DNA from 4 places in the Luteibacter sp. 621 genome. Region 4 is predicted to be linked to each of the others. Evidence: riboswitches for the same ligand, from Rfam matches in the RefSeq annotation. Region 4 holds a riboswitch; each other region holds the start of a gene.
The links. Region 4 has a riboswitch for cobalamin ahead of metE (5-methyltetrahydropteroyltriglutamate--homocysteine S-methyltransferase). Riboswitches for the same ligand answer to the same signal wherever they lie in the genome.
Positions count from the first base shown of each region.

Region 1: another riboswitch for cobalamin. It lies ahead of ABIE56_RS19550 (ribonucleoside-diphosphate reductase subunit alpha); the one in region 4 lies ahead of metE (5-methyltetrahydropteroyltriglutamate--homocysteine S-methyltransferase).
Region 2: another riboswitch for cobalamin. It lies ahead of btuB (TonB-dependent vitamin B12 receptor); the one in region 4 lies ahead of metE (5-methyltetrahydropteroyltriglutamate--homocysteine S-methyltransferase).
Region 3: another riboswitch for cobalamin. It lies ahead of ABIE56_RS13745 (TonB-dependent receptor domain-containing protein); the one in region 4 lies ahead of metE (5-methyltetrahydropteroyltriglutamate--homocysteine S-methyltransferase).

Region 1 covers NZ_JBNDKI010000023.1:39,724-47,336, reverse strand. The annotation lists gene ABIE56_RS19555 (ribonucleotide-diphosphate reductase subunit beta) at 13-1,041, opposite strand; gene ABIE56_RS19550 (ribonucleoside-diphosphate reductase subunit alpha) at 1,182-3,689, opposite strand; cobalamin riboswitch at 3,844-4,059, opposite strand; gene ABIE56_RS19545 (response regulator) at 4,274-6,220, shown strand; gene ABIE56_RS19540 (DUF2501 domain-containing protein) at 6,229-6,747, opposite strand; gene ABIE56_RS19535 (family 78 glycoside hydrolase catalytic domain) at 6,858-7,613, shown strand, end outside.
Region 2 covers NZ_JBNDKI010000019.1:90,848-98,460, reverse strand. The annotation lists gene ABIE56_RS18040 (ATP-binding protein) at 1-697, shown strand, start outside; gene ABIE56_RS18035 (diguanylate cyclase) at 724-2,466, opposite strand; partial or broken gene ABIE56_RS18030 (acyltransferase family protein) at 2,725-3,819, shown strand; cobalamin riboswitch at 3,816-4,048, shown strand; gene btuB (TonB-dependent vitamin B12 receptor) at 4,169-6,049, shown strand; gene ABIE56_RS18020 (hypothetical protein) at 6,071-6,652, shown strand; gene cobO (cob(I)yrinic acid a,c-diamide adenosyltransferase) at 6,649-7,278, shown strand; gene ABIE56_RS18010 (cobyrinate a,c-diamide synthase) at 7,275-7,613, shown strand, end outside.
Region 3 covers NZ_JBNDKI010000012.1:7,216-14,828, reverse strand. The annotation lists gene ABIE56_RS13755 (DUF2239 family protein) at 1-133, shown strand, start outside; gene ABIE56_RS13750 (efflux RND transporter permease subunit) at 215-3,382, opposite strand; gene ABIE56_RS13745 (TonB-dependent receptor domain-containing protein) at 3,652-5,544, opposite strand; cobalamin riboswitch at 5,700-5,935, opposite strand; gene ABIE56_RS13740 (hypothetical protein) at 6,467-6,598, shown strand; gene nagA (N-acetylglucosamine-6-phosphate deacetylase) at 6,704-7,613, opposite strand, start outside.
Region 4 covers NZ_JBNDKI010000002.1:62,128-69,740, forward strand. The annotation lists gene ABIE56_RS02525 (molybdopterin molybdotransferase MoeA) at 1-229, opposite strand, end outside; gene fusA (elongation factor G) at 247-2,313, opposite strand; gene ABIE56_RS02535 (aldo/keto reductase) at 2,818-3,798, shown strand; gene ABIE56_RS02540 (glycosyltransferase) at 3,888-5,186, opposite strand; cobalamin riboswitch at 5,236-5,457, shown strand; gene metE (5-methyltetrahydropteroyltriglutamate--homocysteine S-methyltransferase) at 5,651-7,613, shown strand, end outside.

The sequences.
Region 1 (7,613 bases), on a different contig from region 4:
TTCGTCTGACCGTCAGAACGACTGGTCGAAGGCGACTTCGCCCTGGACGCCCACCTGGTACGACGAAACGCGGCGTTCGAAGAAATTGGTGAGTTCCTGAACGTCCTGCAAGTCCATGAAGTCAAACGGGTTCTTTGCGCCGTACTTCTTCGGCATGTCGAGCTGGACCAGGCGCTGGTCGGCGCAGTATTCGAGGTACTGGCGCATGTCGTTCACCGACAGGCCAGCCACACCGCCCGAAAGCACGTCGGCGGCGAACTGGGTTTCGCAGGCGATCGCGTCTTCCAGCATTTCCTCGACCTGGCGGCGCATCTCATCATCGAAGAGATCCGGCTCTTCTTCGCGGACCGTGCGGACCACGTCGAAGGCGAAGGCCATGTGCCCGGATTCGTCGCGGAACACCCAGTTGGTACCTGAGGCCAGCCCGTGCAGCAGGCCGCGTGAGCGCAGGTAGTACACGTAGGCGAACGCGGCGAAGAAGAACAGGCCTTCGATGCACGCGGCAAAGCAGATCAGGTTCAGCAGGAACTGGCGGCGGTGTTCGCGCGTTTCCAGGCGGTGGATATCCTGGATCGAGTCGATCCACTTGAAGCAGAACTCGCCCTTCTGGCGGATCGAGGGAATGTTCTCGATCGCCGCGAACGCCTTGTTCCGCTCCGATGGATCCGGGATGTAGGTATCGAGCAGCGTGAGGTAGAACTGCACGTGCAGCGCTTCTTCATACAGTTGGCGCGACAGGAACATGCGCGCTTCGGGGGAGTTCACGTGCTGGTAAAGGTTCAGCACCAGGTTGTTCGAGACGATGGTGTCGCCCGTGGCGAAGAACGCGACCAGGCGGTGGATCAGGTGGCGATCCGCATCGGACATCTTCGATTTGAGATCGGTGACATCGAGCGAGAAATCCACTTCTTCCACCGTCCACGTATTGCGGATGGCTGCGCGGTACATCTCGTAGAACTTCGGGTAACGCATGGGGCGCAGCGTCAGTTCGAAGCCCGGATCGAGCAGGTGCGCGTCACGGGTGATGGGATGAGCGGACATAAGGTGCCTCTTGTTATTCGGTGATCGACTGTAGGAGCGCGCTTGCGCGCGATGGGCGCTCGCGGCAATCCCCCATCGCGCGCAAGCGCGCTCCTACAGGGCAAGCGCCAGCGCGTGAGCGCGCGGCGCCAGGTGGTGTGTTACTGGCAGGCTTCGCAATACTCGGGGTTCTCGAGCGAGCAGAACACCGCGGCTTCGGCCTGTTCCTGCGTGTTCACCACCGGCGCGACCGGTGCGGCAGCAGCGGCGCTCACCGTCGTCTTCGCAATGCGGGTAGCGGGGCGCGAGCGCAGGTAGTAGGTGGTCTTGACGCCGGACTTCCACGCGTACATGTACATGGACGAGAGCTGGCCGATGTTCGGGTTTTCCATGAACAGGTTCAGCGACTGGCTCTGGTCGATATAGGCACCGCGGGCGGCGGCCAGGTCGATCAGGGCCTTCTGCGGCAGCTCCCATACGGTGCGGTAGATCGCGCGCAACTCGGCCGGGATGACGTTGATACCTTGCACCGAACCTTCGGCCAGCTTGATCTGGTCGCGGATATCGGCGGTCCACAGGCCCAGCGTCTTCAGCTCTTCGACCAGGTGGCGGTTCACCACCAGGAAATCGCCCGAGAGCGTTTCGCGCTTGAACAGGTTGGAGACCTGCGGCTCGATGCACTCGTAGCAACCGGCGATGGACGCGATGGTGGCGGTCGGCGCGATGGCGATGAGCAGCGAGTTGCGCAGGCCGTGCGTCTTCACCTTCTCGCGCAGCTCGGCCCAACGGCCATCCTTGCCGTTCGGCGTAGCGGCGGGCCAGTAATCGAACTGGAGCTCGCCGTTGGCGGCGCGGCTCTCGTCGAAGCCCGGGTGGGCACCGTCGCGCTCGGCGATCTCGTTGGACTGCGACAGCGCGTGGAAGTAGATCTCTTCCGAGATGCGCGTGGACAGCTCGCGGGCTTCATCCGAATCAAAGCGCAGGCGCAGCTTGAAGAACACATCCTGCAGGCCCATCACGCCCAGGCCCACCGGGCGCCACTTCATGTTCGCGGTGCGCGCGGTATCGATCGGGTAGAAATTCAGGTCGATCACGCGGTTGAGCTGGCGCACGGCGGTGCGCACGGTGCTGGCCAGCTTCTCGAAATCAAACGCACCATCCACGACGTGGCGGGCGAGGTTCACCGAACCCAGGTTGCACACCGCGGTCTCGCCCTCGTTGGTCACCTCGAGAATCTCGGTGCACAGGTTCGAGAGGTGGATGACGTTCTCGGGCTTTGCCGTCTGGTTGCTGGTGGCGTTGGAGCGATCCTTGAAGGTCATCCAGCCGTTGCCGGTCTGCGCCAGCGAACGCAGCATGCGGGCGTATAGCTCGCGCGCCTTCACCTGCTTGCTGGCCAGGCCCTCGGCCTCGGCCTTTTCGTACGCGGCCTCGAACGTGGCGCCCCAGGTATCGACGAAGTGCGGCACGATCTTTGGATCGAACAGCGACCAGTCGCCATCGGTCTCGACGCGGCGCATGAACAGGTCGGGCACCCAGTTGGCCAAGTTCAGGTTATGGGTGCGGCGGGCGTCGTCACCGGTGTTTTCGCGCAATTCGAGGAATTCCTCGATATCCGCGTGCCAGCTTTCCAGGTACACGCAGGCGGCGCCCTTGCGTTTGCCACCCTGGTTCACCGCGGCGACCGAGGCATCGAGGGTCTTCAGCCAGGGCACCAGGCCGTTGGAGTGGCCGTTGGTGCCGCGGATGAGCGAGCCGCGCGAACGGATGCGCGAGTAGGCCAGGCCAATACCACCAGCGAACTTCGAGAGCTGGGCCACGTCGCCATACTTCGAATAGATCGATGCCAGGTCATCCTGCGGCGAATCGAGCAGGAAGCACGACGACAGCTGCTCGTGCGCCGTGCCGGCGTTGAACAGCGTGGGCGAGCTGGCCAGGTACTCGAGCGACGAGAGCATGCGGTACAGCTCCAGCGTCTCGGCCACATCGTTGCCGCCGAGTGCGCAGGCGATGCGCATGAAGAAATACTGCGGGGTCTCGATGACGTGGCGCTTGGTCGGGTGGCGCAGCAGGTAACGGTCGTACACCGTGCGCAGGCCGAAGTATTCGAAGCGGCGCGAGGCGTTCAGGTCGATCGCATCGTTGAGCTTGCGTGCGTTGGCGGTCACGAACGCGCGCAGGCGCTCGTTGAGGATGCCAAGCTCACCGCCGATGTTGATCGATTGCGAGAACGACTGGATCTCCTGGCCGCTCACTTCCTTGTCGATGAAGGCGGAGAGCAGGCGCGCGGCGAGCTGGCCGTATTCCGGCTCCTCGGCGGTGAGCGCCGCGGAGGTGCGGATGGAAAGCTGGTCGAGCTCCTGGGTGGTGGCGCCGTCGTACAGGCCGCCGATCGTCTTCAGCGCCACGCGCATGGGATCGACCGCGAACAGGCCATCGGCGCTGCGCGTCACCGCGCGCACGATCTTGTTCACATCCACGGTTTCCTGGCCACCGTTGCGCTTCGTCACGCGCATCTGGCCGGGGTTGTGTGGCGGGGTAAGGGCGAACGCCGGTGGGGCGTCCTGGCGGTAGCCCGCTGCGGGGGCCTTGTCGGTGCTGGTAGTGGGGGTGGCGGCCGCATCGGCCGTCTCGGTGCGCTCGCGCGCTGCGGAATCCATCGTCGTCATGCTTGGCGTGCCCCAGGGCCTGGTCCAGACTCCCGTTCCCTCGGACGGGGCTTGATGTGGGTAGGCAAGGACGGGAAAGCCGGGGACGAAGCCGCGCGTGGGGCTTCGGTCCGCGACGTGCCTCCCCGCGGAAGCCGTCACCACGAACCATGCCCTTCGGGCATGGCTGCTGGCAGGTCTTCGGACTTCGTGGACGTAGGGCGGCATGCCGCCCTGCCTACCCGTCGCTTCCCAGCCCCCGAAGGGCCAGTGCTTTGAACGGGGTCGTTTCCACTTACCGCTGCGGGGCAGTTCCGGATTTACACCGGATTCCCTTTTAAGTCCGACGGGCAGTCGCGCCGCCTCGGACACCAACGGGACACACGATATAGCTGGGACCAGGGCAGGTCAACACAAGATATAGGGTATTTTTTCCAATGCGCTTCCTGCTCAATGGGTTGCGTGAATGCGCTGGCGAAGCCCCTGATCACGCCTTGATCAATACCTGTCCTGGCATGTGAAGAGCGTCTACACATAAGCGATTGCGGCCCGAGGCTAAGATTCGGGCCCGTTCCAAGCCACCATCCTAAGGACCACGCGGTTCGATGCCATCGACGTTCACGCTGCAAGACCACGCACTGCTCAACCAATCGCTTGATGCGGTGCCCTTTGGCCTGGTGGCGCTTTCGCCCTCGGGAACGATGCTGCACGCAAATGCGTGGGCGCGCGAACGCCTGCGCGGGCACTCGTTCCTCGCGTTCTGGAGCCCGGCGGGCCGCGAAGCCATCGAGGCCGTGCTTGCGGCGATCGGTGCGCGCGGCATTCGTGACCTTGAGGTTGCTGCGTCCGACAACCTGCCGTGGCGCGTGTCACTGGAAACCTGGAGCAGCCCGGCGGTGGGTGAGGCGGTCATCCTCGCCACGTTCCGCCCTGGCAATGCCGACCAGGCCTGGATGGGGCCGGGTGGTGACGGCTCGGCCGACATCACCCAGGACCAGCTGCGCCAGGCACAGAAGATGGACGCGATCGGGAAGCTCACCGGTGGCGTGGCGCACGACTTCAATAACCTGCTGCAGGTGATCAGCGGCAACCTGCAGCTGCTTGCCACCGATGTCGCCGGCAATGCACGTGCCGAGCGCCGCGTGGCGAACGCCATGGCCGGCGTGGACCGCGGCTCGCGCCTGGCCGCACAGCTCCTGGCATTCGGCCGGCGCCAGCCGCTGGCCCCCAAAGTGGTGAACATCGGCCGGTTCGTCCGCGAGATGGATGACCTGTTGCGCCGGTCGCTCGGTGAGGCGATCGAAGTGGAGACGGTGATCGCTGGTGGGCTCTGGAACACCCAGGTGGACGTGGGCAATGTCGAGAACGCGCTGCTTAACCTGGCCATCAATGCGCGCGACGCGATGGGTGGGCAGGGCAGGCTCACGATCGAGGCAGGCAACACGTTGCTCGACGAGGCCTACGCCCGGGCCCACGGCGATCTGAAACCGGGCCAGTACGTCATGTTGGCGGTCACCGACACCGGCACGGGCATTGCACCGGATGTGCTGGCGCAGGTGTTCGAGCCGTTCTTCACCACCAAGCCGGAGGGCCAGGGCACCGGCCTGGGCCTGTCGATGGTTTACGGCTTCGTCAAACAGTCTGGCGGCCATGTGAAGATCTACAGCGAGCCGGGACACGGCACGACGGTAAAGATTTACCTGCCGCGTTCCATGCAGGGCGAAGACCGGCCGGTCGGGACGGACGAGGGCGGCGTACGTGGCGGCAATGAAACCATCCTTGTCGCGGAAGATGACGATGATGTGCGCGAGACCGTGGTGGTGATGCTTGTCGACCTCGGCTATCGCGTGCTCAAGGCACGTGATGCCGAAAGCGCGCTTTCCATCATCGACAGCGGGATCGCGGTGGATCTGCTGTTCACCGATGTGGTGATGCCCGGCCCTATGCGCAGCCCCGAACTGGCACGCAAGGCTGCGGAGCGTCAGCCTGGGCTGGCCGTGTTGTTTACCTCGGGCTACACCGAAAACGCCATTGTCCATGGTGGCCGCCTGGATGAAGGCGTCGAGTTGCTGAGCAAGCCGTATACGCGTGAAGCCCTGGCCCGCCGCGTGCGCCACGTGCTGGCCCAGCGCCGGCATGCCAACCCGCAACCGGCGGGCGCAACGCTCGCGGCCGCGGCACCTGTACCGAATGCACCGAAAACCCTGCGCGTGCTGGTGGTGGAAGACGACGTACTGATCCGCATGAGTATTGCGGAGATGCTGGAAAGCCGCGGACATACGGTGTTCGAAGCCGGCGACGGCAATGAGGCGATCCGCGTGCACGCCAGCGAGGTGATCGATGTATTGCTGGCCGACGTGGGTCTGCCGGGCATGTCCGGCGTGGAAGTGGCCCAACGCATGCGCGAAGCGCAGCCGGAGCTGCCGGTGTTGTTCGCCACGGGCGACCAGACCGCGAACGGCGTGGTGCGCGACGGCCGTACGGCGGTGATCGTCAAGCCTTACGGCGTGGCGGATCTCACCGATGCGATCGGGCGCATCACGCGGGCCTGAAAGGCCGTCTACACTCCCGCCATCTTCTTGCCCTGCTTCAAGACCGCATCGCAGGCCTTGTGCACCAGCTGGCCCTTCATGTCACTGCTGTTGCCGCTATCGCCGCCGGTAAGGTTCACCTGCTTGCCATCGCCCGTGGTGAGCAGGCCCTTGGCGCCATCCAGGTAGCCCTTGTCCTGCGATCCCGCGGCGGTGCTCTTGGTACTGTCCTTGGGCTTGGCGCTCAGCTTGCCCAGCATATCGGTGCCCGATGCGCCGCCCGCGTCGGTACCGGCCGCATGCTGGTCCCCCGTAAGGCTCCCGAGCAGCTTGTCCTTCACACCGGCGGCCCCTGAATTGCCGCCCAGGTAATTGTTGTTGATGCAGTACTGGATGATGCCTGCGGCATTGCCGGCGCTGCCCGACGTGAGGCTGCCACCACCACCGGCGAGGCCGCCGAGACTACCGAGCTTGTCGAGTTGCCCGGCGGTGGCAGCGGTGCTGGCGATGGCGAGGCCCAGGGCGAGGCCGGCGATACGGGTCTTCATGACGGTGGCTCCGGTTGGCTTGGGGTGGGTACTGTGTAGCCCCGCACGCGTTAGGCCGATGTGTGCGGGTATGCTCAAAGCTTCGTGCCCCGCCTTACGGATTCCACGCCTTGTCCCCACGCGCCCTGGTCCTTGCCCTGCTGTTCGCTCCTGCTTTTGCCCACGCCGCCGCGCTCGAACGGTTGCAGGTGGAGCGGACCGATACTCCCCTCTATGTCGATGCAGCGACACCGCGGTTCTCGTGGGTGATCCATGCCGAAAAGAATGGCACCGCGCAGATCGGCTACCGCCTTCAGGTAAGCCGGGGCGGCAAGCGCGTGTGGGACAGCGGCGAGATCCGCTCGGCCCAATCGTTCGACGTGGTGTATGCGGGCCCTGCGCTGGTACCCGGCGAACGTTACGACTGGCGCGTGGAGGTGAAGACCTCTGAGGGTACGGCCACCGGCGCGTCGTCATTCGGCACGGCGCTGGATGAAGCCGGCTGGGCCGGCGCACGCTGGATTGGCAAGGCTGACGCGGCAAGCCTTCCCGCGCCCCTGTTGCGGCGCACGTTCCATGTCGGTGCCGATGTCGCACGGGCCACGTTGTACGTGGCAGCGGGTGGCTACGCGGCCATGCAGGTGGATGGCAAACCGGCCAGCGATGCCGTGCTCTCGCCTGGCTTTACGGATTATGCGAAGCGTGTGGAAGTCACCGCGACTGATGTTGCGTTGGCTCCAGGTGAGCACGAGCTGGCCGCTGAACTGGGCCGTGGCTTCTACGGCATGACCAACCCGAACGTATGGCATTGGGAGCGCGCGCCCTGGCACGGCCAGCCGCGGGTACGTGCGGTGCTGGTTATCCGCTACGGCGATGGCCACATCGAG
Region 2 (7,613 bases), on a different contig from region 4:
CCCGCTCGAAATCCAGCGTGCGGCAACGGCCTTCAACCGCATGCAGGAGCGCGTGACCCGGGCATTGAACGACCGGACGCGCATGCTCGCCGCCGTGAGCCATGACTTGCGGACGCCGCTGACCCGCATGCAGCTGGTATTGCAGACCGCTGAGCCGGGCCCGCTGCACGGGCGGCTGCTCCGCGATGTCGGGCACATGCGCGTGATGGTCGACTCGGCGTTGGCGTACCTTCGCGATGCCTCCGAGGCGGAGCCGCGGGAGCCGGTCGATGTCGCCGCGCTGCTACAGGCGCTTTGCGATGACTACGCGGATGGCGGCGCGGACGTAGCGTATGAAGGCATGGACGAGGCGGTTGCCTCGTGCCGCCCGAACGCGGTACAGCGCGCCATGGCCAACCTGCTCGACAATGCCGTGCAGTACGGCACGGCGGTGCGCGCGACTGCCGAAGCGGAGGGCGGGTTTATCCGTATCGCCATCAGCAACGATGGCGCCGTGATTCCGGTCGATCGGCTCGACGACATCACCGAACCCTTTGTGCGGCTCGATACCGCACGCAACGATCGCCCGGGCAGCGTGGGCCTGGGTCTTTCCATCGTGCGCGATATCGTCGCCGATCACGGCGGCACGCTGGACATCGCCAACCGGCCGGGAGGCGACGGTGTTGTCGTTACCGTAAGGCTACCCCGGCTCGTGTAGGAACGCGCCCCCGCACGGGTGGGTGATTAGCTCGCTACCACCACACAGTCGCGCCCCGCGGCCTTCGCCGCATACATCGCTTCATCCGCTTTCATCAGCAGGCGGTCCAGGTCGTAGCCGAAGCTTGCCGTACTGGCGACGCCAAAGCTTGCCGTGGCACGCACGATGGTGCGGTGTTCGCCGGAGGGCTCGCCGATCGCCACGCGCATGCGTTCCGCACGTTCGCGTGCCTGTTCCACGGTGGCGTTGCGCAGCAGCACGGCGAATTCCTCGCCGCCAAGGCGACCGAATACGTCGCTCTCGTCCAGGCAATCCCGGCACTCGGCCGCCACGCGAAGCAGCACCCAGTCGCCCTCCGCATGGCCGTAGGTATCGTTGATCTGCTTGAAATGATCCAGGTCGAACAGTACGAGTGCGATCGGTTCTGCGCTGCGCGATCCGTCGACGAGCGCCGTGGTGCACTGGTCGACGAAATGCTGGCGATTGCTGATGCCCGTAAGGCTGTCGTGACGGGCCATGCGCATGAACCGGCGCTGCGACCGGCGGGTGCGGATTAGCCAGAGGATGATCCCGCCGGTGACCGTGAGTGACAACAGGAAATAAAGACGGCTGGTCTCCGCATCGCGCTTGTCCGCCTCGCGTTGCAGATGCAGGATCTGGTTCTGCTTATCGAGTGTGTCCGCCTCGGTGCGGCTGGCGGCGACCTCCTGCTTGACCATCTGGTAGGCCAGCGCACGGGCGCCGACATCGTCGAGGTGCGCTTTGTCCGCTTCCGCGTGCCGTTCAAGCCACAGGGTGGCTGACCGCCAGTCGCCGCGCTTCTTCGCGACAAGGTAGGCCGTCTCCGTCGCCGATACGTACGGATCCGAGAACTCGCCCGCAATGGAGGAGCGAATGGCGGCCAGGGCGTAGCGATCGGCCAGGGCGACATTGCCGGCCTGCCACTGCGCACGCGCCAGTAGCGATTCGTACTGCGACACCTGCATCGGCTGTGCATCGTGGCGCACCGAGTCGTAGTAATGATCGAGCAGGGCGACGGCGGTGAGGGGGTGGCCGCGCTGGATGGCGCTATCGGCGATATCGGCGCGCAGCTCATTCGCCGCGATCATCTCGCCGGCGTGCTGGCATTCGGCTACCCATTGAGTGAACCGCGCATCGTCGCCATCGATACGGCCGCCGCGGTAGAGCGCATGGACGTAGATGGCGTTGCTCTTGCAGATGCTCGATGGCGTGTCGGCAATATCAATGGCGCGTGATGCGTAATCGCGCGCCAGGTCGTACTGGCCGGCCATGATGAGCAGTTGCGCCGCCTCGGCCAGCGCCTGGTAACGGGCGTGCGTGTCCTCTACACCTGGTAGTGCGGCCACCATGGCATCCAGGCGGACGAAGGCATCCTGGTAGTGGCGGCCGACGCCGAGGATATTGACCAGTGTCGCCGTGGCGCGCAGGCGCAGGACCCCGTCGGGCGCCCCATCCGCAATGCGCTCGAGCGCGGGCGTGGCGTGCGCGTGGTCACCTGCGTACGCGAGTTGCCATGCCTCCAGGTAGGCCAGGTGCATTTGGGCAGCCGCTGGCATCTGCTGCCGCGAGGGCGCAAGGCGTAGCAGCGTGGCCACGAATGCCGGGTGGTCGGAGGTCTTGGTGGCGTCGGCCACCGTGAGTGTCGCTTCGGGGTTTTCGCCAGCGCGCAGCTGAGCGCGTCCGTCACCGGCGTACAACGCCAGCGTGGCAAGGGCGACCGCCGGTAGCCACCGGCGGAAATAACGCAACGACACGTCCGTGCGAGGGCGCGCGCTTAACAGCGCGCGCCGCAAGGCACGGAAGACATGATCCCGATTGGCATGGCATCCCCACATTAGCGCCGGCAAGCCCCCCGGTCTGCCTGGCGCAAACGATCATAGCGTGCTGCCCACGGCCCGGCGTGATGACCCACCGGCCTGGCGCACCGCCCCCAAAACGCCACGGATCGGCCCGAAGGCCGCCGCATGCGCTCCCCACTCTCGCAGCACGCCCCACGGACTGACCCCATGACACGCCTGCCCGGACTGGACACCCTGCGCGCCATCGCCATCGTGTGGGTGATGCTGTTCCACAGCTACCTTATCGGCGGCCTGGGCGAAAACTTTGGCGTCCTCGAGCGTTCCGGCTGGATGGGGGTAGACCTGTTCTTCGTGCTCAGCGGTTACCTGATCGGTTCGCAGGCGTTTATCGCCCTGCGTGATACGGGACGGCTGGACATGCAGGCGTTCTATGCACGGCGCGCTTTTCGCATCCTGCCTGCGTATGCCGTGGTGCTGGGCCTGTACCTCGCGTGGCCGCTGTGGCGTGAAACCCCGCTGATGCAACCTGCATGGCAGTTCGCCACCTTCACGTTCAACCTTTTCTTCGACGCGCCGCAGCGATATGCCTTCTCCCATGTGTGGTCGCTGTGCGTGGAGGAGCACTTCTACCTGGTGTTTCCGCTGCTGGCGATCGTCCTGGCCGGCCGGCTGACGGCGACGCGCTTCATCCTCCTCTGCGCAGCGGTGGTGGTGGGTGGCATCGCGCTGCGTGCGTGGCTCTGGCAGGTGCACCTGGGGCCGCTCGACCTCGCCGGCGACCCCATCGGGCCGATGTACCTGCGTTACCTGTACTACCCCACGTATTCACGCCTCGATGGCCTGCTTGCGGGCGTGGCCGTGGCGGCATGCGCGGTGTTTCGCCCGACATGGCTTGCCTGGGGGCAGCGCCGGGGTGCGGCGCTGCTGGGCGCATCGGCCCTGCTGCTCACCGGCTGCATCGCGTTCTTCGACGGCAGCCGGCTCGGCTTCTGGCAGAACGCAGTCGGCTACCCGCTCGTGGCCCTTGCGATGGCCGGCTTCGTCGGGATGGCAACGGGCAGTACGTGGCTGGCCCGGTGGCGCATCCCTGGCGCGGGTTGGCTGGCGCGTGCCTCGTACAGCCTGTACCTCAGCCATAAGGGCGCCTTCATGCTCACCGTGGCCCTGCTGGACGGGCGGCTGGACGGCCATCCGGCGTGGCGCTTCATCGCCTTCGCCCTGGTGGTGCTCGCCGTGGGCGCAACCCTGCACTACGGCGTGGAACGGCCATGTTTGCGTTGGCGCGAGCGCCGTTCCGCTACACTACGCGGACCCAGGGTGATCCAAGGCGCCAGCGCCGCGGATTGAAACGGGAATCCGGTGACCCGCAGGCCGCGTGCCTGCGCCATTCCGGAGCTGCCCCCGCAACGGTAGGCGAGTTGAAGGGGCTGGCAGAAGCCACTGTGCCGTTCGCGGCATGGGAAGGCGCCAGCCCTTGCAGGTAACCCCTGCGCTCGCGAGCCCGGAGACCGGCCCACGTGGTATCACCGGACAGGCGGAGGGCCCTGGTCGCGGGTGGCCCGACTCCGTTCGCCGTCGCTTGCACCTTGCCCACGTCCGTCCCTCGCATCCAATACCGCGCGGGTAGGCGCGGTCTGCAGGGAACTACAACGTGTCGCTCCATTCGTCCCGCCTCGCCCTGGCCATCGCTCTTGCGATGACCGCTCCCGTCGTCGCCCACGCCGACGACGCACCCTCCACCGACCTGGACAAGGTCGTCGTCACCGCCAGCCGCACCGAGCAGACCCTGAACCAGGTGCTCTCGGCATCCACGGTGATCGATCGCGCCGATATCGAACGCCTGCAGCCGCGCTCGCTTGCCGATCTGCTGCGCACCACGCCGGGCGTATCCATCGCCAACAACGGCGGCCCGGGCAAGGCCACGTCGGTATTCATGCGTGGCACCGAATCCGACCACGTGCTGGTGCTCGTCGATGGCGTGAAGATCGGTTCGGCGACCTCCGGTACCGCCGCATTCCAGGACATCCCGGTCGACCAGATCGAGCGGATCGAGATCGTGCGCGGCCCGTACTCGAGCCTGTATGGCTCCGATGCGCTGGGCGGCGTGATCCAGATCTTTACCCGCCACCCGCAGGGCGCGTTCGTGCCGAACCTTTCCGTGGGCGTGGGCAGTTGGTCGACATTGCGCGGATCGGCCGGCTTCGCGGGCCGCGGCGCGAATGGCTGGTATTCGGTGGAAGCCAGCCACGACCAGACCCATGGCATCAACGCGTGCCGCGGCAAGCCCAGCCCGGGCGGTGGCGGTTGCTACACCTACGAGCCGGATGATGATGGTTACCGCAACAATGCGCTCTCGTTGAAGGGCGGCTGGCGCTTTGACGAGCAGTGGGATGCCGATGCCAGCGCCACCCGCAGCGAAGGCCACAACTATTACGACGGCACCAGCAGCAACTACGCCGAATCGGCGACGCAGACCGTGGGCGGCCGTCTTCGCTACCGTCCGGCGCAGGACGCACTGGTGACGCTGAACGTCGGTCGCAGCCTCGATCTGTCGACGGACTACGAGAACGGCGTCTACGCCGATACGTTCAATACGCACCGTGACCTGGCCTCGCTGCAGGCGGACCTGGGCAAGGTCGGTGGCGCCTGGGGCCTCACGACACTGGGTTTCGACTGGCAGCGCGATCGCGTGGTCGGCAGCACGGATTACTTCGTGGATGCACGCCGTAACCACGCGCTGTTCGCCCAGTGGCAGCAGGAATTCGGCGACAACTCCATCCAGGGTAGCGTGCGCCGCGACGAGAACAGCCAGTTCGGTGGCAAGACCACGGGCAGCCTGCAGTACGGCTACGCGTTGACGAAGGATCTTCGCGTGACCGCGAGCTACGGCACCGCATTCAAGGCGCCGACCTTCAACGACCTGTACTACCCCGACTACGGCAACCCGGACCTGAAGCCGGAAACCTCGCGTAACTGGGAACTGGGCCTGCGCGGCACGCCGGGTTGGGGCAACTGGTCGGTGAATGCGTTCCAGAACCGCATCGATCACCTGATCGTGTTCGATTCGAGCCTGACCGGCCCACTGTTCCCGTACGGCGGCGCCAACAACATCGATCGTTCGCGCATTCGTGGCGTGGAACTGGCGGCCGATACCAGGCTCGGAGACTGGCGCCTGGGCGGCAATGCTACGTGGCTCTCGCCGGAAGACGACAGCGACGATGCCACCCATGGGAACCTGTTGCCACGCCGCGCGCGCCGCACCGCCAATGTCGACCTGGATCGCAGCTTCGGCGCCTTCAGCGTCGGTGCCAGCGTTTTCGCTTCGGGCTACCGCTATGACGATACGGCCAACCTGCATCGCCTGGGTGGCTACGCACTGACCGACCTGCGCATGGCCTATGCGATCGATACCGCATGGAACGTGGAGCTGTCGGCGAAGAACATTTTCGACCGCCATTACGAGACCGCGCGTTATTTCAACCAGCCCGGCCGCAACTGGATGCTGACGTTCCGTTACCAGCCGCGTTCCTGATCCGTCCCGGAGGAAACCACGATGAAGCCGCTTTCCCGTCCTGCGTTCGCCGCCCTCGCCGCGCTCTTCGCGCTGGTGATGATCGGCACCCGTTTCCATCATTTTGGTGACATGCTGCATCTGCCTGATGCATCCATGGCGTTGTTTTTCCTGGGTGGCATCTACCTGCGCAAGCACCTGGCCTTCATCGGCTTCGTGGTGCTGGCCGTACTGGTGGACTGGTATTCGGTGAGCTACGCGGGCGTGAGCGACTTCTGCATTACCGTGGCGTACTCCTTCCTGCCGCTCGCGTACGCCGTGCTCTGGTACGGCGGCCGCCTGATCGCGCCGCGCTTTGATGGTTCACTGCGTTCGCATGGCCTGGTGTTCCTCGGGATCGTGGTATGCGCCACGCTGAGCTACGCCGTGTCCAATGGTGCGTTTTACTGGCTGGGCGGTCGTTACACGAAACCGCACATGACGGAATACGTCGCGCGCTTCATGCAGTGGGGCCCCTTGTTCGTTCGCGCCGCCGCGCTGTACGTGCTGGCCGCCCAGGTCCTCCACGCCGTGATCGCACATTTCCTGCCGAAGGAGGGCGGCCGCGGCGCGGCCCACGCATGACGGATAAACCCGAATGGCGCGACATGGATGAAGCGTCGCGCTACCGGGACCGGGCCCAGCGGAAAAAGGAACTGGTGGACCGGCGCATCGCACGGGCCACCATCGATCGTGGTGTGCTCGTCGTGAACACGGGCAATGGCAAAGGCAAGAGCTCGTCAGGCTTCGGCATGCTGGCGCGCTCGCTAGGCCACGGCTTCCGCTGCGGTGTCGTACAGTTCATCAAGGGCAGCTTCTCCACTGGCGAGGAGGCCTTCTTCCGCAGGTTCGAAGGCGATGAACTGGATTACCACGTGATGGGCGAAGGCTATACCTGGGAGACCCAGGATCGGGAGCGCGATATCACCGCCGCCATGGCGGCGTGGGGTATCGCCGAGCGCATGCTTGGCGATGACACGTACGACTACGTGTTGCTCGATGAGCTGAATATCGCCCTGGTGAAGGGTTACATTCCGCTGGACCGCGTTGTGGCAACGCTTCTGGCCAGGCCGGAGCGGCAGCATGTGGCAATCACCGGGCGTGGCGCGCCGGATGATCTCGTGGCTATTGCCGACACCGTGACCGAGATGCGCGTCGTGAAACACGCGTTCCAGGCCGGGATCAAGGCACAGAAGGGTATCGAACTGTGACCCGTTACTGCCCTGCCTTGCTGGTTTCCGCGCCCGCATCCGGGCAGGGCAAGACGAGCGTCACCGCGGCCCTTGCCCGTGCCCATGCTCGCGTTGGCCGGCGCGTCCGTGTGTTCAAGACCGGGCCCGATTTCCTCGATCCGATGATCCTGGCGCGTGCGAGTGGCGCACCGGTTTACCAGCTGGATACGTGGATGGGCGGCGAGGACGACGTGCGCGCGCGCCTGTACGACGCGGCTGGCGAGGCCGATCTCATCCTCGTCGAGGGGGTGATGGGCCTGTTCGATGGTTCGCCATCCAGCGCCGACCTTGCTGCGCGCTTCGGTCTGCCCGTG
Region 3 (7,613 bases), on a different contig from region 4:
GGGCGGCTACGAAGAAGCCTCGCGTGCGTTCCACCGCCGCGATGCCGAACGGTTCACGGCGTTGACCGAGGGTTGGCCTACCGATGTGCGTGATTACGTGCGGGGGTTGGCGGCGGCTGTTCTGTCGCCGTGACGTACACCCATCGCGCGCAAGCGCGCTCCTACAGGGCGTCGGTGCCCTTGTAGGAGCGCGCTTGCGCGCGATGGGGATACGTCATCCCTTGCGGGCCTTACGCAGCTTCTTCCACACCTTGTAACGCTGCTTGAGCATCTTGCGGTGCTTGCGGCGTACCTTGCGTTCCTTGCGGTCGTGGTTCCACAGGTAAATCGCCGGCGTGCTCAGCAGCGTGAGCAGCTGCGACACCAGCAGGCCGCCAACGATGGCGATACCCAGCGGCCGGCGCATCTCCGAACCCACGCCGAAACCGATGGCCAGCGGCAGTGCCGCGCCCATCGCCACCAGCGTGGTCATAGTGATCGGGCGGAAACGCACCAGCGCGGCCTGGCGGATGGCTTCGACCGGCGACATGCCTTGCTCACGCTGCGCTGTTAAGGCGAAATCCACCATCAAAATCGCGTTCTTCTTCACGATGCCGATCAACAGCAACACCGAGATGATCGCCATCAACGTGAGCTGCGTCTGCGTCACCAGCATCGCCAGGAACGCACCCGCGCCCGCCGCGGGGAGCGTCGAAAGAATCGTGAGCGGGTGGCCAAGGCTCTCGTAAAGAATGCCTAGCACGATGTACACCGCCAGGATCGCACCAATCAGCAGCACCATGCCGTTGGACTGCGCATCCTTCAGGCGCTGGTTTGCACCGGTGAAATCCATGCGCACGCCTTCGGGCAGGTTGAGCTTCGCCACCGCCTGCTCTACCAGTGTGTTGCCCTTGTCGGCAGTGATCTTCGGCGCGAGGTTATAGGTGACATCGGCCGATTCGAGCTGGTTCTGGTGGGTGACCGCACTGGGCGTGCTGATGGGCGCGATATGCGCCACCGCCGAAAGCGGCACCATGTTGCCCACGCTGTTCTTCACATAGGTGTTCAACAGCGACTCGGGCGAAAGCGATTGTGCAGCCGCCGCGGTCAGCACCACCCAATACTGGTTGATGTCGGAGTAGATGACCGACACCTGGCGCTGGCCGAACGCGTTGTACAGCGCCGTATCGATCATGCCCATGCCGATCTGCAGGCGGCTGGCCGCATCGCGGTCCACCTGCAGCATCTGCTGCTTGCCGACCACGTCGAAATCGCTGCCGACGTCCTTGAACTCCTTCATGCCGCGCATGATCTGCACCAGCTTCAGGGTCCACGGCTCAAGGCTTTCGCCGCCGGTGCTGATCAGCTGGAACGAGTACTGGCCACGGTTGCTGTTGCCGCCACCGCCACCGAGGAACTGCACCGGGTTAAAGAACACCTGGACGTCGGAGATCTTTTCGTACTCCTTGCCCATCCGGTCCATGATCTCCTTGATCGACTCCTGGCGATGATCCGGCCCGCTGCCCTTGGGCTTGAGGTCGATGAACATCAGGCCCTGGTTGCCCACGGCACCGCCGTTGTCGCCGCCCAGGATCGCGGTGACATCGGCCACCGTGGAATCCTTCTGCATGATCTCGGCCACGCGCTTCAGGCGCCGGGTCATTTCATCGGGCGAGATATTGGCATCGGCGGTGATCTCCGCCTGCAGCATGCCGGTGTCTTCGTCGGGCATGAAGTTGCCGCCCGCCGTGGCGACCACGCCCCAGGCCAGCACGAACGTGGCGACCAGCAGCGTGATCGGCTGCCAGCGCATGATCCGGCGGTGGCGCATGGCCCAGTCCAGGCCGCGCTCGTACAGGCGCAGGAAGCCCTTGTCGAACCGCTCAAGGGCCCTTTCCAGGCGACCCGGCACGCGGTCGGGTTCGTCGTGCTTCAGGTAGCGCGCGCAAAGCGCAGGCGTAAGTGTCAGCGATACCACGGCGGAAATGAGCACCGCCGCCGCCAGGGTCACCGAGAACTCGCGCAGGAGCTTGGTGATCATGTTGTTGCCGAACAGCAGTGGCGCGAATACGGCCACCAGCGAGATGGTGATGGAGATGACCGTGAAGCCGATCTCGCGCACACCTTCCAGTGAGGCCGGCATCGGCGCCGAGCCGTTCTCCATGTGGCGCACGATGTTCTCGATCACCACGATCGCATCGTCCACGACGAAGCCGATACACAGCACCAGCGCCATCAGCGACATGGTGTTCAGGGTGTAGCCCAGCGTCCACATCACTACGAAGGCGCCCGCCAGCGATAGCGGCACGCTCAGCGTCGCGATGAGCGTGGGGCCCAGCCGGCGCAGGAACACCAGCATCACCAGGCACACCATCACGATCGAGATCATCAGCGCGACCTTCACCTCGTGCAGCGCTGATTGGGTGGTCTGGGTCAGGTCGAAGATGGGGGTGACGACCGCATCGGCCGGCAGCATGGCGCGGAAACGTGGCAGTGCCGCGCGGATGGCGTTGGCCGTCTCGATCGAGTTGGCTTCGGGGCGCTTGCTGATCTGCATGGTGACCGAGCGTTCGCCCTGGAACCACGCCTTCTGGTAGATGTCCTGCTGGCCGCTGGTGACCTTGGCTATATCCGACAGGCGCACCGGCGTGTCGTTGCGCATGGCGACCAGGATGCGTGCGAATTCATCCGCGTCGCGCAGGCCATCGTTGGCGATCACGGTCATTTGCGAGCGGCCGTCCGAGAGCAGCCCCTGCGGTGAATTGACGTTGGCCGCCTGCAGCGCGTTCGACACGTCGTTCGTGGTCAGCCCCTTCGTCGAAAGGGCATTCGTATCCAGTTCCACGCGCACCGCATGGGGCGTGCCGCCGAACACCTGCACGCGTGCCACGCCATCGATCTGCGAAACCGTGGGCCGGATCAGCGTATCGACCACATCGAACAGCTTGTCCGCCGGCATCGTCTTCGAGGTGAACGAGACCAGCAGCACGGGGATTTGCCCCGTATCGAACTTGAAGTACTGCGGCGGGCTGGGCATGCCCGCGGGAAGATCGGCGATGGACGCGTTGATAGCGGCCTGCACGTCGCGCGCGGCGGCATCGGTGGAGCGGTCCATGGTGAAGCGGATACGGACGAAGCCTGCGCCTTCGGTACTGTTTGAGTACATCTGGTCGACGCCCGGGATCTGGCCCAGGTGGCGTTCCAGCGGCGCGATGATGGTGTTCGCCATCGTCTGCGCATTGGCGCCCGGCATCTGCGCCTGGATGAATACCGCCGGCACCTCGATCGAGGGCAGCGCGGCCACGCCCAGCAGCATGTAGGCCAGTATGCCGGCCAGCGTGAGGCCCGCCGCGAGCAGCGACGTTCCCCGGGGCCGGCGAATGAAAGGAGCAAAGAAATTCACGACACATCCTGTGACAGCGGGAAAGTCCCGCGCCGCGCACTTTATGCCGTTACGGTGCCATCCGTCGCCTGTGCCGTCCGTCAGCCCCCTGCCGAAAGGCAGGGGAAGGCTGTTTAAGCAGCTATCCCCCGATGGATGACCGCCTTGCTGTAGGAGCGGGGGGGGGGGGGGGGGGGGGGGGGGGGGCGCCCCCCCCCCCCCCCCCCCCCCCCCCCCCCGCTCCTACAGGGGGTGGGGCCATTCGCGGATGGCCCGGTGTGCGTTACCGCTTACGGGACGGGCGCGAAGCGCACCGTCACGTAGTAGGTGCGGCCCAGCTGGTTGTAGTACGCCGCCGTCTCATAGCGCTTGTCCGCCACATTGGCCACGCGACCCTGCACGCTCCAGGCGTTGTCCACGTGCCAGGTGGCGCGCAGGTCAGCGGTGGTGTAGCCGCCAAGGCGGGTGGTGTTGGCCGCATCGTCGTAGCTGTAACCCGCGGCGTACACCGAGCCGCCCAGCGTGAATGCGCCCAGGTCCTTGTCCAGGTCCACGCGGCCGGTGCGGCGCGGGCGGCGGGCCAGCAGGTTGTCTTCCTGCGGGCCGCTATCGCGGTTCAGCGGCTGCTGCAGCGTCAGGTAGGTACGCACGTGCCAGCCATCCACATCGGCGCCCAGCTGGCCTTCCAGCCCGCGGATGCGCGCCTGGCTCACGTTGATCGGCAGGAAGTTGGCGTCGTAGCCGATCAGGTCATCCACCTTGGTCTGGTAGGCGTTCACCGCCCAGTTCCAGATGCCCGGGCCGCCGCTCAGGCCGATCTCGGCCGTGCGCGACTTCTCCGGCTTCAGCGAGACGGGCGCACCGTAGGGGTAGTACTCGTCGTTGAAGGTCGGCGCATGGAACGCCGTGCCGTACGACGCGGTGATGCGCATGCCGTTATCGAAGCGGAAGCCGTACGCCGCCGAGCCGGTGTTGTGGTTGCCGAACTGGTTGTTGTGGTCGTGGCGCGCGGAGAGCTGGATCTCGTGCGGCCCGAACACGCCCTGGTACAGGGCGAACACGCCGGTGTTGTTGCGGGTGGTCTTGAGATAATCCGTATCGCTATCCAGCTTCTCCTGCTGGTAATCCACGCCCGCGCTCAGGGTCTGGCCCGGCGCCAGGGTGAAATCGTTCTGCCAGGCGGCCTGGTTGCGCTTGGAGTACAGGTAACCCATGCGCAGCTTATCGGCGCCCACGTGCGGATTGAAGTCTGCGTCGTACCAGGTCTTTTCCGAACCGTTGAGGTAGTTGTCCGCGCGGTCCTGGTTCTGGCCCAGGCTTACCGACATGCGCCAGTCGGCCATGGCGTCGAAGCTGAGCTTGCCGCCAGCGACCTGCTGCGAACGGCGGGTCAGGTTCTGGAAATCACCGTCATATTCGATGGTGCCCTTGCTGCGCAGCCAGCTGCCGGTGAGCTCGGTGCCGTCATCCCAGCGGTAGCCGCCCGAGAGCGCGCCGTTGTAGGTGCGGTAGGCATCGTGATCCGGCTCATCGGTGAAACAACCCTTGCCAGCGTCGGCGGCGCCGATGCGGCAGGCGTTGATGCCCGCGGTGTACTGGCCGCCCAGGCTGGCGTTGTACCAGCCGTGCGTGGTGCCACCGGAAACGCCGACCTGGCCGGCGGTGTAGCCATGGCTGCCACCGGTCACCGAGACCGACGGGGTCGGCGCTTCGCCGGCCTGGCCGTGGCGGGTGAAGATCTGGATGACGCCACCGATGGCGTCCGAGCCGTACAGGGTGGAGCGCGGGCCACGCACGACTTCGATGTGGTCGATCTGCTCCACGGGGAGCTGCTCGTAGGCCGGCAGGCCGGCACCCACGGTGCCGACGCGCACGCCATCGATCAGCACCAGCGTATGGGCCGAGTTGGTGCCGCGCATGAACATCGAGGTCTGCTGGCCGAGGCCGCCGGTGTTGGCCATGACCACGCCGGGCAGGCCGGTGAGCAGGTCCTGCACGCTGGTGGGCTGCAGGCGCTCGATATCGTCGCGGGTGATCACGGTGACCGGGGCGAGCACCTCGTCCAGCGGGGTGGGCGCGCGGTTGGCGGTGACGACGACCGAGGGCAGCGTTTCCGGGGCGTCGGCGGCATGCGCGATGGCGATGGACGACAGCAGGGCTGTCGCGAGCAGGGTCTTCTTCATGTGTGGAGCGTCCTCGTGCCGCAGGGCGGCAAGTCTTTAAACCGGGACGGCCACGGGGGAGGAGCGAACGGCGCACGGGCAGCGGGGCCCGGAGGCTGTCCGGATCCGCCCGCCGCGAATCGTCCGAAACAGGTTCACCCCCGCGGCCATGGCTGGCGCAGGGGGTGTTTCGGGCCGGTCTCCGGACTCGCCCTTGCCGCGCTCGCGGATTCTTCCGGCGCCTTCCCACCCCGTTCGGAGCAGTGGCCAAGGCCGGACAGAACGGGGGTGTTCCCCTGGGGCTTACCGTTGCGGGGGCAGTGCCGGCCTTGCCGCTTCAGCGGCGCACCGGCTTCCCGTTTCATCCTTACCGCCATGGAGGCGGGTGGACACCCGAACGGGGGCATTCTAGCGGTGATTGGGCGGGATCGGAGGGAATCAGTTCATTCGCCTCGGCGAATGCATGCGTTGAGCGGCTTGCGCCGCCTTAGGCTGGGGGTCGTCGGGGTCGGTGGTGGGCAGGCCCCTGGGGCCGCCAGTCGCGGACCTTCGGACCGGGCCGTAGGCAGCCTCATCGCGATAAGCGAATCGCCCGGCGGCCCTCCGCTCATGTCGGCCCCAGGGGCCTGCCCACCGCCGAGTCCAAACGCCCCGTTTCATGCGCCACAAGCCACCATATCGGTGCGGTCACCCCTGTAGGAGCGCGCTCGCGCGCGATCACCTCACGAAGCGGCGATGCCGGACACCCCCCATTGAACCATGCGTCCGGACACTGGTTTGCGGACAGGCCACCGTCCGCGGACGCGCCGATGATCAACGCGCAGACCACGGGACACGGCCTCGCAGCGCCCTTCGTTAAGCACCGCGCACGTTGGCACGGCGCATGCACTCTCCAAGACAAGGGGCCTCGACGCCCCATCGACCTAAACCAAGGAGACCGACCATGAAAACCGAAACCTTCCTGCTGAAGACCTTCTTCGTCGCCGCCGTGCTGACGTGCGTGCTGACCATGGGTGCGATCGTGACGAGTGGCGCGGGTAGCGTGCCGGCGACGGTGATTGCCAGCGCGCAGTGAGCGACGTGCGGAAGCACACGATGGCGTTTCCGCATCGCTGCTTCGTGAGGCATCGCGCGCAAGCGCGCTCCTACAGGAAGAGCGCAAAGCCGAAGGCGAGCCTGATCAGGCGGTGTAGACGCGCTGGCCGCCGATCCAGGTTTCGACCACGTGGTGGGTATCGTCCAGCACCACGAAATCCGCGCGGAAGCCCGCGGCGATGTGGCCGTGCGTCGCACCCAGGCCCAGGAACGCCGCCGGGTACGTCGATGCCATGCGCGCCGCCTCATCGTAAGGCACGCCCACCATATTGATCGTATTGCGCACCGCCGAGGCCATATCCAGCGCCGAGCCGGCCAGCGTGCCATCGGCCGTCTGGCAGACACCATCCTTCGCCGTGATCGTCTCGCCCTTCAGCACGAAATTCGGGTTATCCGAACCCACCGGCGGCATCGCATCGGTCACCAGCATCATCTTCTCGCGCGTCTTCGCCGCGATCGCGACGCGCAGCGATGCCGGATGCACGTGGTGGCCATCCACGATCAGGCCACACCAGCTCGCGTGATCTTCCAGCGCGGCGCCGACCACGCCCGGCTCGCGGCTGGTGAACGGCGTCATCGCATTGAAGAGATGAGTGAAGCCGCGCACGCCCATGGCCAGCGCGTTGCGCGTCGTCTCGTAGTCGGCGGCGGTATGGCCCGCGCAGACGATCACGCCGTTATCGACCAGCTGCTTCAGCACGTCATCGCTGGCGCGCTCTGGCGCCAGGGTGAGCAAGGTCACGCCACCGTGGCGGCGCGCCACCATGGCGATGTCATCCGCGCCGGCGATACGGAATTTGGCCGGATCGTGCACGCCCTTGCGTTCCGGCGCGATGAACGGGCCTTCCAGGTGCACGCCGAGCACGCCGGGTACGCCCTGCTCCACCGCTTCGTTCACGGCATCGATGGCGCGCGACATCACTTCGGCATCGTCGCTGATCAGCGTGGGCAGGAAGCCTGTCGTGCCGTACTTCGCGTGCGCCTCGCCGATCGCG
Region 4 (7,613 bases):
CGGCTTGCATGCCGCCGACCATGTACATCGATCCGGAGGGAATGTGGCCCTCGCCGCCGCGGATGGCGTAGCCATCCATCGCCGAGTTATCGAACGAGGGCAGCGACAGGGGGCTGGAGACAGGCTGGGCGAGGATGCGGCCCATGGCAACGGAGAGGCCCACCCGCTCGGCATCGAGCGGGTGGGCCTCCTTCAACAGCACGGCCAGGGCATCGGCATAGGTAAGCATGGGTGAAGCCTACCTTGTCACGCCTGCTTGCGGGCCTCCTGCACCGTGGCCGGGCGGTAGGCGTGGAACGCCACCGTGGCCGAGGCGCGGCCCTGGCTCAGGCTGCGCAGCGCGGTGCTGTACCCATCGAGCTGGGCCAGCGGCACATCGGCTTCGATCTCCGTGCGTTCCTGCTTGTCGGTAAGGTTCACGATCTGCCCACCGCGGCGCTGCAGGTCGCCCAGCACATCGCCCACCGCCACGCCCGGTGCCGAGACCGATACACGCATCACCGGCTCCAGCAGTACGGTACCGGTGGCTTCGAGCGCCGCCCGCACCGCGATCTGCGCGGCACGGTGGAACGCGGCTTCGTTCGAATCCACGGCATGCGCCTGGCCATCAAGCACCAGCACTTCGGCACCCACCACCGGGAAACCACGCGGGCCTTCCAGCAGCGCCTGCTCCGCCCCTTTCTGCACGGAGGTCTGGAACTGCTTCGGAATGACGCCACCGGTCGTACGGTCCTCGTAGCGGTTCGCATCGCCTTCGATCGGCGACACGGACAGCACCACACGGGCGTACTGCCCACTGCCACCGGTCTGCTTGGCAACTTTGCCTTCGATCGGGCCCGACGGCTTCGCTGGCGTCTCCTGGTAGGCCACGCGCGGCGAACCCGTGCGCACCTGCACACCCCACTCGCGGCGCAGGCGTTCCACCATCACCTCCAGGTGGAGTTCGCCCATACCCCAGACCAGGGTTTCACCGGTTTCCGGATCGGTACTCACGCGGAACGACGGATCCTCCTGGGCCAGGCGCGCCAGCCCGTTGCCGAGCTTGAGCAGGTCGGCCGAACGCTCCGGTGACAACCGCCACGACAACACCGCCGGCTGCGCCTGGATGGTTTCCAGCCGCAGGTGGTGATGCTGGTCGGCCAGCGTTTCACCGGTCGCCACGTCCTTCCAGCCCATGATCGCCACGATATCGCCCGCCTCGGCTACTTCCACGGCTTCGGTGTCATCGGCGCGCACCACGGCAAGGCGGCCAATACGCTGGACGCGATCGGTACCGCTGCGCCATACAGCATCGCCCACATGCAGCCGTCCCGAGTACAGGCGGATGAAAGCAAGCGGACCGTGCGACTGGTTGACCACCTTGAACACGAGGGCGGAAAGCGGCGCATTCGCATCTGGCGCCACCTGCACATCACCGTGATCGGTATGCGCCACCACGGACGGGCGATCGAGCGGCGAAGGCAGGTAGGCCACCATGGCATCCAGCAGCGGTTCGATACCGACGTTACGGAACGCCGAGCCGGGCAGCACGGGCTGGCCTACGCCAGCCAGCGTGCCACGGCGCAGGGCTGCGGTGAGTGCCGCCGCGTCCACGGGCTGGTCCGCCAGCCATAGTTCCGCCAGCGTTTCGTCCTTGTCGGCTACCGCCGCGACGAGTTCCGCACGTGCATTCGCATGCGCCGCACGCTCGTCGTCGGTCCACGGCGTGATCACGGGCGTGCCCTTGTCGTCAAAGAGCCACGTACGCTCACCCACCAGGTCCACGAGGCCCACGATGTGTTCGCCTTCGATCACCGGTTGCGCGACCACCCAGGGGTTGGCCCCAAGCTTTTCGCGCATCTGCACCAGCGTGGCGTCAAAGTCCGCGCCAGGGCGATCCATCTTGTTGACGAACGCCATCAGCGGGACGCCATGCCGGCGCGCCTGGTGCCACACGGTTTCGGATTGCGGCTGCACGCCGGCGACGCCGGAGAAAACCACCACCGCGCCGTCGAGCACGCGCAGGGAACGCTCCACCTCGATGGCGAAGTCGATATGCCCCGGGGTATCGATGAGCGTGAGGCGATGCGGCAGCCCGCCTTCCGGCGTCCAGTTGGCGCGCACGGCAGCGGCGCCGATCGTGATGCCACGCTCGCGCTCGAGTTCCATATGGTCGGTGGTGGTCGCGCCATCGTGCACCTCACCGGTGCGATGGATCGTGCCGGTCTTATAGAGCAGGCGCTCGGTGAGCGTGGTTTTACCCGCGTCGACATGGGCAATGATGCCTAGGTTGCGCCAACGGCCGACGGGGATGGTGGTATCGCGGGTACTCATGGTTGAACAGTTCCATTCAGGGCGCCAGGGGCTCGATACGCTTCGAGCGAGGCATTCCCCGAGGCTTCACCGTCGCCCCTGGCGTGGGTAGGACGGATCAGGATCGGGGATCGCGGCAGTTCTTCATGGCACGGTGCTCCGGGTAAGGGCTTGGAAAATTCAGGGGTTGGAAAAAACACGGGCGAAAAAAAAGCACCCTTGCGGGTGCTTTTGGTATGCATTCGAGGCCGGGCGCCTTACGGCGTAGGGCCTGCCATGGCGCGCGCGCACCCGCGACGCGCCCATGGGGCGATCGTTGGCAGGTGGCTCAATGCGTGCTTGCAGGCAAACATGATTCGGTCTCGATGGATTGGGGGCGGATCCTACGCCTGCCCACGCGGGTGGGCAAGCGGCTGGCACCTAACGTAGGGGCGCCAAATCGGCTTTCAAGGGGGCGCGGAAAGGCATAGCTGCCATGTACCCTAATCAGGTTCGCTCCCCCCTTCCCCCTCGCGGAGTTCCTCCATGCGATACGTGAAACTGGGCAAGACCGGCCTTGAGATCTCACCCGTGATCCTGGGCTGCATGACCTACGGTGAGCCCAAGCGCGGCAACCACCTGTGGACGCTGGACGAAGAACAGAGCCGGCCGTTCATCCGCAAGGCGCTCGACCTCGGTATCAACACATTCGACACGGCCAACGCCTATTCCGATGGCACCTCGGAAGAAATCGTGGGCCGCGCGCTGAAAGATTTTGCGCGGCGCGACGAGATCGTTATCGCCACCAAGACCTTCTTCCGCTGGCACAAGGGGCCCAATGGCGGTGGCCTGTCGCGCAAGGCCATCTTCCAGTCGGTGGATGATTCGCTCGGCCGCCTCGGCACCGATTACATCGACCTGCTGCAGATCCACCGCTTCGATTACGACGTGCCGATCGAGGAGACGCTCGAAGCCCTGCACGACGTCGTCAAGGCGGGAAAGGCGCGCTATATCGGCGCCTCGTCCATGCACGCCTGGCAGTTCGCGAAGATGATCTATACCTCGCGCCTGCATGGCTGGACGGAATTCGTGAGCATGCAGGATCACTACAACCTGATCCAGCGCGAGGAAGAACGCGAGATGATTCCGTTCTGCGTGGACCAGGGCATCGGCGTGATCCCGTGGAGCCCGCTGGCCCGTGGCCGCCTTACGCGTGATTGGGACGAGACCAGCACGCGCCAGGAGAAGGATGTCTTCGGCGGCACCCTTTACAACACAACGGAAGAGTCCGACAAGGCCATCGTGGCTGCGGTGAAGGACGTGGCGGAGGAACGTGGCGTGCCGCGTGCGCAAGTCGCGCTGGCATGGGTGGCGCAGCGGCCGGGTATCACCGCACCGATCGTGGGTGCCTCGAAGCCGCACCATCTTGATGACGCGGTGGCGGCGATCGACCTGAAGCTTAGCGACGAAGAGATGAAGAAGCTGGAGGCGGCATACGGTCCGCATCCGGTCGCGGGCTTCGAGTAAACGTTGCCTTTGTCGGGGCGGGGGGGGGGGGCGGGGGGGGGGGGGGGGGGGGGGCGCGCCCCCCCCCCCCCCCCCCCCCCCCCCCGCTCCTACACACCGCGTTTTTCGATGGCTGCCTCGATAGCATCGGCGGCGATGCGTGCGCCCTGCTCTTGTTTCATGCTTCGGCCCACTTCTTCGGCCCGCGCACGTAGCGGCACATCAACAAGCAGCCGGGCAAGCTTTGCTGCCGCGCGGTCGGCGCGGTAGCGCGTGGCGGGCAATACATCGCCCACGCCCAGCCGTTTCACCCGTGCTGCGTTATCCGGTTGATCGAAGCCGTGTGGCACGATCAGCGAGGGCCGCCCCGCACGCATGGCCTCCTGCGTCGTGCCGACGCCACCGTGATGCACGACCACGGAGGCGCGGGCGAACAACGCGCCATGCGGTGCGTAGTCGACGGCGAGAACGTCACCACCGTTGAGCGCAAGGCGCTCGCGCAACGCAGGTGATCCCGTGAGAAGTACGGCGCGAAGGCCGAGCCGCCTTGCGGCTGCAACGCTCTCGCGCAAGAACCCTTCGCTTGCGTGAACGGCCGCCGAGCCCAGGGTAAACACGATGGGCGGGGTCCCCCCATCAAGCCAGCGTAGCAAGGCGCCGTCCAGCACATCATCGAACGGAAGATAACGAGCCTGGCCGGTAAGCACGGTATGCGCGGGCGCATCGGGTGGCAGGCCACCCAGCAGCGGTGAATACATCGCGAGCACGCCATCTCGCCCGTGCTGGCCGCGATGGAACGGATCGCCCGTGGGCGCAACCGGTGCGAGGCCCAGATGACGGCGGAACGCGCGCACCGGCGCGGTCCACGGATGGGTCAGCCGCTCCACGATGCGCGTCAACCAACGCGAACGGCGAGGCGATGCTCGCAGCCATCGATCAAGGGTATCCATGCCCGTCGCGGGCGGATCGAACGGCGACAGGAAGACCGACGGCGACAACACCGCGGAGAACCATGCGGCGGGCAGCGTTTCGCCGAGGATCTGCCCGGCGAACGCCAGGGTGGTGGTCACCAGCGCATCCGCTTCCATGCAGAACGTCTTTAGCGCGTGGTAACTCGCCGCCACATCGGCGGCGGCGAGGTCACGCACGACAAAGCGCGGCCCCCGCCACGGATGGAACGCCTTTGCCGCGAATGCCGCCTTGTCTTCGGGCTCAGCGATGCCGCTGGCCATGACGAACTCCAGCCCGGCATCCCGCACCGCATCACGATGGATCGCATGCGCGCCAACGGTTACCCGGTGGCCGCGCGCGACGAGTTCACGGCCCACGGCGAGCAGGGGGAACAGGTCACCCTGCGATCCCACCGTCGCGAACACGATGTGCCGTTCCGCCATGCCTTCCTCCGCCATGCACCAGGGCTCCATCGTCGCGCATTTGACTTCGGCCGTCCGGACGGCTAATTTCGCCGTCGCCAGCGGTCTTTATCTTTGTATTCGAATAGAGAGATAAAGCTAAGAGGGAAGCCGGTGAAAATCCGGCGCTGCCCCGCAGCGGTATATGGAGACGACGTCCGTCACAGGCACTGGGCCCTCAAGCCCGGGAAGCGACGGCGAAGGCGGTATCCCCTAGGGGATGCCACATCCTTGAGCCCGAAGACCTGCCGCCAGCCGGCGCGCCAGCCCTGTCATGAGGGCGTGCGCGCCGCCCGACCTGACGGGCCGCCCCACGGCAGCCCGGCGGTTCGCCCGCGGGGGCGAAGGTCGACGGTCAGCCCGCATGACGCCCAGCCTGCCAGCGCGGTGTGCCGCGGTGGCGCAGGGTCGTCTGCGTGCACCGCCCTTCCCTCCTCTTTTATCCAAAGAGGAATCTTTCCATGCCGCACGTGACCTACCTCGGTTTTCCCCGCATCGGCCGCCGCCGCGAACTCAAGCGCGCGCTGGAGGCTTATTGGAAGGGAGATGCGACGTCTGCCGAACTGCTCGACACCGCAGCCACCCTGCGCCAGCGCCACTGGCAACTCGCCCGTGACGCGGGCGCCGACAGCGTTCCGGTCAACGATTTCTCGCTCTATGACCACGTGCTCGATGCCGCGGTGGCACTCGATGCCATTCCGGCGCGCTATCGCAACCTGCACGATGCAGATGCGCTGGCGGGTTACTTCGCCATGGCACGCGGCCACCAGCGCGGTGGGCACGACCTGCGCGCGCTCGAGATGACCAAGTGGTTCGATACCAACTACCACTACATCGTGCCCGAACTGCATGCGGGCCAGGTATTCCATGCGCGGCCGGAAAAGGCGGTGGCGGAGTATCAGCAGGCGGTTGCCGCAGGCCACGCCGCCCGCCCCGTGCTGCTCGGCCCCGTGACCTTCCTGCTTCTTTCCAAGACCGTGGATGGAAGCCATCCGCTTGGGCTACTCGATGCGCTGCTCCCGGCGTGGCTCGGCCTTGTCGATGCATTGGTCGCCGAGGGCGCGGAATGGATCCAGGTCGACGAACCGGCGCTGGTGCTCGACCTGGAGGTGGGCGCCCGCGACGCGTTCCGCCGCGTGTTCGAGGCACTGGCCGCGCACTCACCCGCCAAGATCTTGCTGGCTACGTATTTCGGTGGCCTTGAATCCAACCTGGGCCTGGCCACCTCGCTGCCGGTGGCGGGGCTGCACGTTGATATCGCACGAGCCCCGGCACAGCTTGATGCCGTACTCGACGCCCTTCCGGACGGGCGCGTGCTCTCCGCCGGCCTGGTCGATGGCCGCAATGTCTGGCTCAGCGACCCGGCCACCCTCCTTCCACGCCTGGAGACACTGCGCACGCGCGTTGGCGGCGATCGCTTGTGGATTGCGCCCTCGTGTTCACTGCTGCATGTGCCCATCGACTCAGCCGAAGAGAAGCAGCTGCCGGGTGAGGTCGCGCAATGGCTTTCGTTCGCACGGCAAAAAATCACCGAACTGCGCCAGTACGCCAACGCCGTTTCGGGAGACGCAAAGGCCGTGCAGACCCTGGCTCGCCAGCACGAGATCGTCGCACAACGCCTGACCTCGCCCGAGGTCGTCCGCGCGGACGTGCGCGCCCGCGTCCGCGGGCTCACCCCGCAATTCAGCCAGCGCCGCTCGGGCTACGCACACCGCGCCGCGGTGCAACGCGAACGCTTTGGGCTGCCGGCGCTACCCACCACGACAATCGGTTCATTCCCGCAAACCGATGACCTGCGCACGGCACGCGCCGCGTTCCGCTCGGGCAGGCTCGATGCCGCGGCGTACGACGAACGCCTGCGCGATGAAGTACGTCGCGCGGTGAGCTTCCAGGAGGAAGCCGGCCTGGATGTGCTCGTGCATGGCGAACCCGAGCGCAATGACATGGTTGAGTACTTCGGTGAGCAGCTCTCGGGTTACGCCTTCACGAAGTACGGCTGGGTGCAGAGCTACGGGTCGCGCTGCGTGAAGCCGCCCATCATTTACGGTGACGTGGCTCGCCCCGTGCCGATGACCGTGGCGTGGTCCAGCTTCGCGCAATCGCTCACCGAGCGCCCGATGAAGGGCATGCTCACCGGCCCGGTAACCATGCTGCAGTGGTCGTTCGTACGCGACGACGTGCCCCGCGCCGACGTGTGCCGGCAGATCGCGCTTGCCCTGCGCGATGAAGTGCACGACCTGGAGCGCGCTGGCATCGGCATCGTGCAGATCGATGAGCCCGCCTTGCGCGAGGGCCTGCCGCTACGCCGCGCCGACTGGCAGGCCTACCTGGCCTGGGCCGTGGAGGCGTTCCGGATCACCGCCGGGGGCACCAGCGATAGCACCCAGGTGCACACCCACATGTGCTACTCGGAGTTCAACGACA